3 regions of the Streptomyces sp. NPDC044002 genome follow, and region 1 is predicted to be linked to each of the others. Evidence: riboswitches for the same ligand, from Rfam matches in the RefSeq annotation. Region 1 holds a riboswitch; each other region holds the start of a gene.

The links. A riboswitch is a leader RNA that binds a small molecule or an ion and turns the genes downstream of it on or off. The one in region 1 is predicted to bind cobalamin.
Region 2: it holds a riboswitch for cobalamin, as region 1 does, so the genes downstream of both, metE (5-methyltetrahydropteroyltriglutamate--homocysteine S-methyltransferase) here and AC07A6_RS10285 (prenyltransferase/squalene oxidase repeat-containing protein) in region 1, are expected to answer to the same signal.
Region 3: it holds a riboswitch for cobalamin, as region 1 does, so the genes downstream of both, AC07A6_RS02725 (ABC transporter substrate-binding protein) here and AC07A6_RS10285 (prenyltransferase/squalene oxidase repeat-containing protein) in region 1, are expected to answer to the same signal.

The regions. Positions count from the first base shown of each region.
Region 1 covers NZ_JBWKEZ010000010.1:18,270-21,824, forward strand. The annotation lists gene AC07A6_RS10280 (prenyltransferase/squalene oxidase repeat-containing protein) at 1-1,142, opposite strand, end outside; cobalamin riboswitch at 1,464-1,602, shown strand; gene AC07A6_RS10285 (prenyltransferase/squalene oxidase repeat-containing protein) at 1,701-3,113, shown strand; gene AC07A6_RS10290 (DUF4430 domain-containing protein) at 3,114-3,555, opposite strand, start outside.
Region 2 covers NZ_JBWKEZ010000010.1:135,856-139,410, forward strand. The annotation lists gene AC07A6_RS10815 (MFS transporter) at 1-916, shown strand, start outside; cobalamin riboswitch at 943-1,143, shown strand; gene metE (5-methyltetrahydropteroyltriglutamate--homocysteine S-methyltransferase) at 1,321-3,555, shown strand, end outside.
Region 3 covers NZ_JBWKEZ010000002.1:259,396-262,950, forward strand. The annotation lists gene AC07A6_RS02720 (FecCD family ABC transporter permease) at 1-953, opposite strand, end outside; gene AC07A6_RS02725 (ABC transporter substrate-binding protein) at 950-1,939, opposite strand; cobalamin riboswitch at 1,975-2,112, opposite strand; gene AC07A6_RS02730 (magnesium and cobalt transport protein CorA) at 2,150-3,418, opposite strand; gene AC07A6_RS02735 (hypothetical protein) at 3,415-3,555, opposite strand, start outside.

The DNA of each region.
Region 1 (3,555 bases):
CGGATGAGGACGCTGGTGAATCCGCCGTCCTCGCACTGCAGGGCGGTCAGCCGGGCCACGGAGCCGGGGGGCGGGGTCATACCCGCGTTGACCAGCGCGATCATGGCCATGGCCTGGGCGTCGGCCTGCCCGGTCGTACGGAAGTCGCCCTTGGTGAAGCAGCCTTCGACCGTCTCGCCGTCGCCGATGTCGCGGGGGCAGGCGTACGTGACCAGGTCGCCGAGCAGGTCGTGCCCGCCGAACGCGCGCGGGTCCTTGCCGGTGGCCTCGGCGACCAGCGCGAGCCGGGCCGCGGCGGTGGCGTCCGGGATGCCGTCCCTGCCGGCCGGGTAGGCGTACGCGTCCGTCTGCGCGGGCGTCGCGAGGAAATCGGCGGTCTTCTTCGCCGCCGGGCTCTTGCGGTCGGCCGCCGCGAGGGCGAAGACGGCCTCCGTGGAGAGGAAGTGGTTGGGGGCCGTGGAGCCCTCGTCGACGACGCGCTCCCCGTCCGTCAGCGTCCCGGTGACCCAGCGGGCGGCCGCGGGTACGTCGATGCGTCCGGCCGGCACCCGGGGCGGGGCCATCGGGACGGTGGGGTCGGGGGTGGAGTAGCCGCGGACGTCGTCCGGGGAGAAGGACGGCCTGCCCTTGGTGCCGGCGATGTCCGTGCCGCCGTACACCCAGGCCTCCACGTCGCCCGGCTTCGGGTTCCGGGCCATGGCCCCTTGCTGGCTGTAGGACCACTTGCGCTGCCCGGGCGAGGCCGTCCAGTACGACCAGTAGGCGGTGGCCTGGGGCGTGAGGACGCAGGGTTCCTTGTCGGGGGTCGGGTACTGGGTGCCGGTGCCCTTGCCGATGCGGCAGAGGAAGGCGGGCCCGTCGTGGACGGTGCCCGTCATGGTGAACCCGGCGGTCTGCAGCAGCTCGTAGCCGGTGGTGGGGGTGGTGTCGCAGCCCTTCTCCACCTTGCCGCCGAACGGGCCGAAGTCCACGGCGACGATCGCCCCGGTGGTGGCCGTGCACCGCTCGATCGGGTCGGCCGAGGCAGGTGCCGCTGCGCCGGCGAAGGCCGCGCTCGCGGCGAAGGCCAGCAGCGCCGCCGATACGAGCGACAGCAGCCCCTTGCTTCCCGGGTGTCGCTCTGCTTGCTGTGCGGTCCCCACCACGGCCCCTCGTGTCAGCCGGGCGGACCAGTGCGTGGCAAAGGGCTCCACAGCCCGTGGGGCCACGGGGGAGCCGTTTCGAACCACGCCGTAGTCCGCGACGGCGTTTCTCGCTGCAGAATCCGGCTCCAGGCATTCCGACTCGCCCGGCGGTGCCGGGCCTACGGTTGCGGGTCAGCGCCGGATTTCGACCGGCTTCCCCTGGAGCTGAGTGCTTATCGGTCGGAGTGGACCACGCGGATTGACACACCGTCAAGGTGGTCTGCGTCTCACGCGGCAAGGCACGAGAACCCTCTGACGGATCCACCGCGCATCGGCTGGCAGACCCTTGATCACTCGGGTAGCGTCCTGGGCTGCCACATGGGGGAACCCGGTGCGAATCCGGGGCTGACGCGCAGCGGTGTGGGACGGCAGGGGGCCGTCACCGAGCCCGAATGCCCATCTGGCGAGGCACATCTCAAGCCGTACCACGCGTTCGGACGGCCGCCACCGAGCTCCGGGCTGCCCGCCTGCGAGAGCTGCGGTCGGGTCGGCGTCCCTCATTTCCAGGAGCAGGCCATGTCCCGTATCCGTACCCCGCGCCGCCTCGTGTTCGTGGCGCCCGCCGCGCTCGGCGCGCTCGTCCTGACCACGCTGCCCGCCTCCGCGACCTCCTCGCCCGCGCAGATCGCCACGTCCAGGACGAACGGTGTGAGCTATCTCAAGTCCCTTCAGGCTGCCGATGGTTCGTACGCGGGCAGTGGCCTGTCCAACGAGTGGGCGTTCGGTGCGTTCGCGGCAGCCGGCACGGCCGTCGCCGACGTCTACCCCGGCGGCGACACCACGAAGAACGCGCGCACCGTCTACCGCAACCTGCTGTCGACGGCGGGCTGGCCGCAGGCCTCCCCGGTGGTCACCGACTACGAGCGCGGCACGCTCAACGCCTACGCCGCCGGTATCGACCCGGCGCGCGTCTCGGCCTCCCGCAATCTGATAGCCGACATCTACTCGTACTGGCAGACGGCCGAGGCCGGTTACTTCGGCCCGTCCGGGAACTTCAACGGCACCGTCTTCGCGGCCCTTTCGCTGGGCGGAGCCAAGACCCAGGCCGGAGGTGCCCGGGTACCGCAGGCGCTGACCGACTCGATGGTCACCCGCATCCGTGCCAACCAGCACGTGGACGGCGGCTGGACCTTCAACAAGGCCGAGGGCAACCCGACCGTCCTGAACTCCGCGAGCGACGTCGACATGACCGGTGCGGCCATGGCCGCCCTGTGCGTGTCCGGTGTCCCGAACACCGACGCCGACGTCGTCCAGGCGAAGAACTTCCTCAAGAGCAGGCTCGTCTCCGGTAGCGGCGCGTTCAACTCCCTCTACGGGGTCAACACCAGCTCCAACGGCTGGGGCGTCGCCGGACTGAACGCCTGCGGGTTCAACCCGCAGACGGGTGCTTTCCTCACCGGCAGCGGCAAGACCCCGATCGATTTTCTGATCGCCAATCAGTACAACCCGGCGGGCGGCTTCAAGTACAAGCCCTCCGACACCGCGCCCTCGGCCTACTCCTCCATCGACGCGCTGCGTGCCGTGGCCGGCGGAGGCTTCACCACGGCCCCGCCCGTCCCGGTCACCCCCGGCGCCCCGCAGTGGGTGTCCCAGTCCGCCTTCACGGCCGGTACGGCGACGAAGCTCGCGCTGACGGTCGACGACGGGGCCGGCAGCCTCAAGGTCTGCTCGGTGGCGTTCACGCCGACCGGTACGACCACCACGCTCGGCGACGTCCTCGACGCGGCGGTGACCGCCGCCGCTCCGTCCGGTTGCGTCACCGGCGTCACGCCCTCGTCCGGCACCGGCACCGTCACCGACGTCAACGGCAAGGCCAACAGCGGCTCCGGCACGTGGAAGGTGAGCGTGGACGGGTCCTCGTTCGCCGGCGCCGTCCGCGACAAGGTCGTCAACCTGGGCGACACCATCGCCCTGCGGTGGGGTTCCTGACTAGAAGGACGTCCAGGTGAAGGACACCTGATCGCCGGCATTGAGCTTGAACTGGCAGCCGCCCACCGGCGTGGGGGTGCCGTTGACGGCGATGCTCCAGTAGGCGGAGCCGCCGCCGCTGACGTCCTTTATGGTGTCGACGGAGAAGTCGTCGAAGGACGTGTACCAAGTACCGTCCCACGCGAAGTAGTTCAGGCGGGCCGCGTCGTCGAGCGCTGCGGTCGGGGTGGGGACCTTGGACGGGTTGGCGCCGCCGTTGGTGCCGTCGCACTTGTGGGTGCCGCCCGTGGCCGTCGTGACGTCGTGGCCCTTGGTCTTGATCTTGCCCTTGAACAGCAGCCCGTCGGGGCCCTGAACGGTCAGGCCGACCTTGACGGCCGCGTTCGTGTTCGGCTGGGGGGCGGCCTCGGCCACGGCCGGAGCGCCGGCGAGAGCGAGCCCG
Region 2 (3,555 bases), 120 kb from region 1:
CGGCATGGCCGCCTACCTGGGCGCGCTCGCGAGCCTGCCGTTCGTCCCGGACCTCGCGGTGCTGACGGTGGCCCTGGCCGTGTTCGCCTGCGGCAACACGGCCGTCGACGTCGCGATGAACACCCAGGGCGTCCTGGTCGAACGTGCCTACGGGCGCCCCGTGCTCGGCGGCTTCCACGCCATGTTCAGCCTCGGCGGCATCGCCGGCGCCACGGCGGGCGGCCTCGCGGCCTCCGCCGGCGTCGGCATCCGGGCCCACTTCACGGTGACCGCCCTCGTACTGCTGGCGGTCGCGGGGACGGCGGCCACGGCCCTCGCCCCCGAACCGCCGCGGACCGGCGGCCCGTCCAGGACCGGCCCCCTGCTGGCCCTGCCCGGTCCGGGCCTGTGGATCCCCGGGCTCGTGGCGTTCTGCGCCCTGATGGGGGAGGGGGTCGTCAACGACTGGGGCGCCGTCTACCTGAAGGAGGAGACCGGAGCCTCCGCGGGCGCCGCGGGCCTCGGGTACGCCGTCTTCTCCGCGGGCATGGTCGTCGGCCGCCTCACCGCCGACCGGCTGCGCGCCCGCCTCGGCACGGCCCGCTTCACCTTCCTGTGCGCCGTGGTCGCGGGCACCGGCGCCCTGATCCCGATCCTCGACGCGACGACCACGGCGGGCTTCGTCGGGTACACCCTGCTCGGCCTGGGCATGGCCGCGGTCATCCCCCTCGTCTTCGCCCACGCGGCCGGCCTGCGGCCCGGGCACACCGGCTCCTCCATCGCCGCCGTCTCGGCCGTCGGCTACGTCGGCTTCCTCGCGGGCCCCCCGGTCATCGGCGCCCTCGCGGAGGCGACGACCCTGCGGTGGGCGATGCTGGTGCTGCCGGCGCTGATGGCGGCGATGGCAGCCCTGGCCCCCCGGCTGCACCGCCCCTGACGCCGCGTCGGCTAGGGTGGCCGGTGCAGCTGGTTCGCCCCGTCCGCCAGGCGGGATGCGTCGTAAGAGGGAACCCGGTGGGAATCCGGGACTGCCCCGCAGCGGTGAGCGGGAACGACCGCCGTCATACGCACTGGGACCGGACAACGGTCCTGGGAAGCGACGGCCAGTAGGTGCCCGCCGGGAGACCGGCAGGCGTGCCCGCGAGTCCGAAGACCTGCCCGCTGCCCGTACGCGGACCGTTCCGCGTACGGACATCCCGGTGACCTCGTGGGCGGGTCGGCGTGCACAGCGAGCGGCGCCCGCTGCATTCCCGCAGCGCGGTCCGTACGCTCTGGCGTTCCCTTCGCGTCCGCGTCCCGTTGCCGGGACGTTCCTGGACACATCTCGCGAAGGAGAGTTCCGTGACAGCGAAGCCCGCAGCCGCGGCAGCACGAGCCACCGTGTACGGCTACCCCCGCCAGGGCCAGAGCCGCGAACTGAAGAAGGCCGTCGAGGGCTATTGGAAGGGCCGCGTCAGCGCCGAAGCCCTCCGGGAGACCGCAGCCGGCCTGCGCCGTTCGAACTGGCAGCAGCTGGCCGAGGCCGGTATCACCGAGATCCCGACCGGTGACTTCTCGTACTACGACCACGTGCTCGACACCAGCGTCATGGTCGGCGCCGTCCCCGCCCGGCACCGCGAGGCCGTCGCGGCCGACGCGCTCGACGGCTACTTCGCCATGGCGCGCGGCACCCAGGACGTCGCCCCGCTGGAAATGACCAAGTGGTTCGACACCAACTACCACTACCTGGTCCCCGAACTGGGCCCGGACACCGTCTTCACCGCGGACCCCGGCAAGCAGGTCGCCGAACTGCGGGAGGCCCTCGCGCTCGGACACACGGCCCGCCCGGTCCTCGTCGGGCCGGTCACCTACCTGCTGCTGGCCAAGCCGGCCCCGGGCGTGGCCCCCGACTTCCAGCCGATCACCCTGCTGGACCGGCTGCTGCCCGTCTACGCGGAGGTCCTCGCCGCCCTGCGGGCCGCCGGAGCGGAATGGGTCCAGCTCGACGAGCCCGCGCTCGTGCAGGACCGCACCCCGGCGGAGCTGAACGCCGCCGCCCGCGCGTACCGAGAGCTCGGCGCCCTGACCGACCGCTCCAGGCTGCTGGTCGCCTCGTACTTCGGCAGGCTCGGTGACGCCCTCCGGATCCTCGCGGCCTCCCCGGTCGAGGGCCTCGGGCTCGACTTCACCGACAGCGGCGCGGCCAACCTCGACGACCTGGCCTCCGTGGGCGGCCTGCCCGGCAAGCGCCTCGTCGCGGGCGTGGTCAACGGCCGCAACATCTGGATCAACGACTACCAGAGGTCCCTGACCACCCTCGGTACCCTCCTCGGCCTCGCCGACCGGGTTGACGTCGCCGCCTCCTGCTCCCTGCTGCACGTCCCGCTCGACGCCTCCGCCGAGCGGGACATCGACACGCAGGTCCGCCGCTGGCTCGCCTTCGCCCGCCAGAAGACCCGGGAGATCTCCGTCCTGGCCCGCGGCCTGGCCCAGGGCACGGACGCCATCACCGCCGAACTCGCGGCGAACCGGGCCGACCTGGCCTCCCGCGCCGCATCCGCCCTCACCCACGACCCGGCCGTACGGGACCGCACCCGGGCGATCACCGACGCCGACGGCCGCCGCTCCCAGCCCTATGCCGAGCGCACCGCCGCCCAACGGGCCCGCCTGGGCCTGCCGCTGCTGCCGACCACCACGATCGGTTCCTTCCCGCAGACCGACGAGCTGCGGGCGGCCCGCGCGGACCTGCGGGCCGGCCGGATCGACACCGCCGGCTACGAGGCGCGCATCAAGGGCGAGATCGAGGAGGTCGTCGCCTTCCAGGAGAAGACCGGCCTCGACGTCCTGGTGCACGGCGAACCCGAACGCAACGACATGGTCCAGTACTTCGCCGAACGGCTCACCGGCTACCTGGCCACACAGCACGGATGGGTGCAGTCCTACGGCACCCGCTACGTCCGGCCCCCGGTCCTGGCCGGCGACATCTCCCGCCCCGAGCCGATGACCGTCCGCTGGACCTCCTACGCCCAGTCCCTGACGGCCAAGCCGGTCAAGGGCATGCTGACCGGCCCCGTCACCATGCTCGCCTGGTCCTTCGTACGCGACGACCAGCCCCTCGGCGACACCGCCCGCCAAGTGGCCCTCGCCCTGCGCGACGAGGTGGCCGACCTGGAGGCGGCCGGCACGCCGGTGATCCAGGTCGACGAGCCCGCCCTGCGCGAGACCCTCCCGCTGCGGGCCGCCGACCACGCGGCCTACCTGGACTGGGCCACCGAGTCCTTCCGGCTCACCACCAGCGGGGTCCGGCCGGACACGCAGATCCACACCCACATGTGCTACGCCGAGTTCGGCGACATCGTCCAGGCCATCGACGACCTCGACGCCGACGTCATCAGCCTGGAAGCCGCCCGCTCGCACATGCAGGTCGCCCGCGAACTCGCCGCCCACGGCTACCTCCGCGAAGCCGGCCCCGGCGTCTGGGACATCCACTCCCCGCGCGTCCCGAGCGCCGGGGACGCCGCCGGCCTGCTGCGCACCGGCCTGGAGGCCGTCCCGGCCGAGCGGCTGTGGGTCAACCCCGACTGCGGCCTGAAGACC
Region 3 (3,555 bases), on a different contig from region 1:
AGCGCGGTGACCACCCCGACCGGGACCTCCTCGGGGGCCGCCGCGGTACGGGCGACCAGGTCGGCCAGGACCAGGAAGACGGCCCCGGCGAGCGCGGCCACGGGCAGCAGTGCCCGGTGGCCGGCGCCGACGGCCATCCGGGCGGCGTGCGGGACCATCAGGCCGACGAAGCCGATGGCCCCGCTGTAGGCGACGAGCACCCCGACCACGAGGGAGGTGAGCACGAACACGGCCGCCCGGAAGCGGCCGGTGTCCAGGCCGAGGGTGCGCGCGCCCTCCTCCCCCGCGAGCAGCAGGTCCAGCGGCCGGGCCAGGGCGGTGAGCGCGGCGGTGCCGGCGATCAGCGCGGCGGCCGGCAGGGCGAGTTCGTCCCAGCGGGCCGCGCCGAGACCGCCCAGGGTCCAGAACAGGGCGGTGCGCAGCTGGTCGGGTTTGGCTGACAGGACGAGGATCAGGCTGGTCAGCGCGGACAGGATGTACTGCACGGCGACCCCGGCCAGGATCAGCCGGCCGGTGGTCATGGTTCCGCCGCGGCGGGCCAGGGCGTAGACGGCGACGAGTGCGGCCATGGACCCGGCGAAGGCGGCGGCCGGCAGCCCGGCCCCGCCCACGGCTCCGGCAGCGCCCGCGCCGGACACGATGACCAGCACCGCCCCCGTCGAGGCCCCGGAGGAGGCCCCGAGCAGGAAGGGGTCGGCGAGCGGGTTGCGCACGAGGGCCTGGAGCACGGCTCCGGCCACGGCCAGCCCGGCCCCGACGACGGCTCCGAGCAGGACGCGCGGCATCCGCACGTCCCAGACGATGGAGGCGAAGGCCCCTCGTGCGCCGGGCCCGCCGAGGACGATGTCGAGGACCTGGCCGGGCGGGATCCGTACGGCCCCCAGGGCCAGCCCGGCCACCATCGAGACGGCGAGCGCGGCGGTGAGCAGCACCAGCGGGAGCCCGCGCCTCACGGGGCGTCGGGGTGCAGCTGGCGGCCGAGGGACTCGACGGCGTCGGCGACGCGCACGCCGAGCACGGCGGAGGAGAGCGGCAGCACCACGAACCGCCGGTTCTTGACGGCGGGAACCTCCGCCAGCGCCGGGTCGTTCAACAGGCGCTGCTTCTTGGCCTCCACGGTGGTGCCGCCGTAGTCGTAGATGAGGACGACCTCGGGCGCGCGCTCGATGACCTTCTCCCACGGCACGTCGCCGAAGGTGTCCTTGAGGTCGGCGAACACGTTCGCGCCCCCGGCGAGGGAGACGATCTCGTTGCCGATGCCGCTGCCTCCCGAGGTGAAGGCGGAGGCCTCGCCGGAGTCGTAGACGAAGACCGACGGCCGGGCCCGGTCCTTGACCCGTGCGGTGACGGCGTCGACGCGCCGCTGTTCCTCCCGCACGAGCGCCTCGCCGCGCTCGGGCACGCCGAAGGTCCGGGCGACCTCGGTGATCTCGGTCTTCAGCTGTTGGAGCCCGACCGGTCCCTGGGTGCAGTACTCCACGCTCAGCCGGGTTCCGATGCCTGCCTTGGCCAGCGTTTCGCGGTCCCGGCCCTGCCCCTTGTCGAAGGCGCTGGCGTAACCTCCGTACACGAAGTCGGGGTTGGCGCCGAGCAGCACCTCCTTCGACGGGTACTCCTTCGCCAGCACCTTGATCCTGTCGTAGGCGGGCCGGTAGGCGGGCAGCACGGAGTCGTCGAGGTAGGCGGTGCCGGCCATCCGGTCCTGGAGTCCGAGGGCGAGCATGATCTCGGTGGCGTGCTGGTTCATGGTGACGGCGCGCTCGGGCGGCGCCTGGTAGGTGCTGCTGACACCGCAGTTGGTGACGGTGTACGGGAACCCGGGCGCGGCCTGCGCCCCGGCTCCGGGCCCCTCGGCCCCGGACGGCCCGCCGCAGGCGGCGAGCGGCACGACAAGGGCGAAGGGCAGGAAGGAGCGCACGGCGGCGCGGACACGCGACATGGTGAGGCCTCTCCGGGGGATCCTCGTCCCCGGTCGAAGTGAAGAGGCGGTGCGTCAGTGTCTGACTCCCGGCCCCCACGCGCACGCGGCGGCCGGTCACAGTGGCGGGACCGCACCGGATTCACACCGGTTTCCTGTCCTGCACCGCCGGGACAACCCGGCCAAGTCTGCCAGATGCGGTCGTCACGCCCGGAAGGGGTGGTGACGGACTCAGGAGAGCGGCCGTCCCCCGTCGCGGAGCAGTTGGTCGTCGGAGAGGTTGTCCGCCCTGTCCCGCAGCCGAGCCCGGAGCTCCGCGGACAAGTGCCAGACGACCTCCGCCTTCCGCATCTGCGGGAGCTGCTTCAGTTCCCCGTACCCGGCGTCGGCGTCGTAGGTTTCGAGGGTGCGGGCCACGCCGTGGGCCCACCGGGAGTCCCAGACGGCGGCGGCTTGATGGCGCGGAAGGGACTCCAGCAGGTGGTCGGCGTCGATCGTCGACACGACGAGTGCGGCCGCCAGATGGCGGTGGACGTGATGGGCCCTGCCGCTGAACTCGTCCGCCAGCAGCATCCCGGAAACGCGTTCCACGAGGGGCCCCTCCTCGTAGCGCTGCAGGAGGTCGGCCAGCCGCCGGTCGTCCATGTACCGGAGGAGACCGACCCGGGTGTCGGGCGAGAACGCCTCGTAGACGCCGAATCCGAGGTCGGAACCGGTGACCAGCTCGACCAGCCGGTGCGGCCGCAGCGCGCTCAGGACGTCGGCGACCTGTGGCAGGCCGACGCCCTTGGCCGTACACAGGAGGCGCAGTTCCTCCGGCGGTTCCCACAGGGCGACGACGGCGGTCGTGAGGAATTCGAGGGGCATGTGGTCGAGGAGCGCGAGCCGGGCGCTCGGATTGCCGATCAGCAGCCAGGTGACGAACTCCTGGCCGGTCACTGCCCGCAGGACGCGTGCGGCCGTCCCGGGCGGCATTCCGCCGGATGACAGCAGGGTGGTCATGACATCGGTGGGGAGACGTGTGGCGAAGCCCTCCAGGACGTCGAGCTGGAAGGTGAACTTCCCCCCTCCGTCGAGTTCTCCGACCAGTCGGAGCGTCTGTTCCAACGTCAGTCTGGAAAAGAGCCCCGTACACCACGTCTGCGGTGCCGCCAGCGCAAGGCGCCGGGCGCTCACCGCGTCCATGGCCAGCAGCCGTTCGACGGCGAGCAGCTCGTCGATGGACAACAGGACGTCCACTGCCACCGACGATTCCAGGAGCGCCATCCGTGCCGCCGCCGGACCGGTTTCCATGGTCGCGACGACCGAGGCGCGCTCCTCCGCGGACATCTCTCCGAGCATCTCGGCCGCCTTGGAGACCGGCAGGGCCGCCAGCTTCCGGGCCGTCACCTCGACGGGGTCCCGTCCGATGAACATGTTCCCCTGGGCGACCTGGTAGACGCGGCTGTCGTCGGCCGCCTCAATGTTGACGCTGATGCTGCGCGATTCTTCCGTGTTCATGATCCCGAGATGTTCATTTCGCCTTGGCCGAGTTGGTACACGCGCGCCTGGCCGGACGCCTTGGCGACCTGGCGGACGTCGCCGCTCCAGGTCTTGTGCGTCGAGGCCCCGCCCTCGCTCAGGGACGCGACGATGCC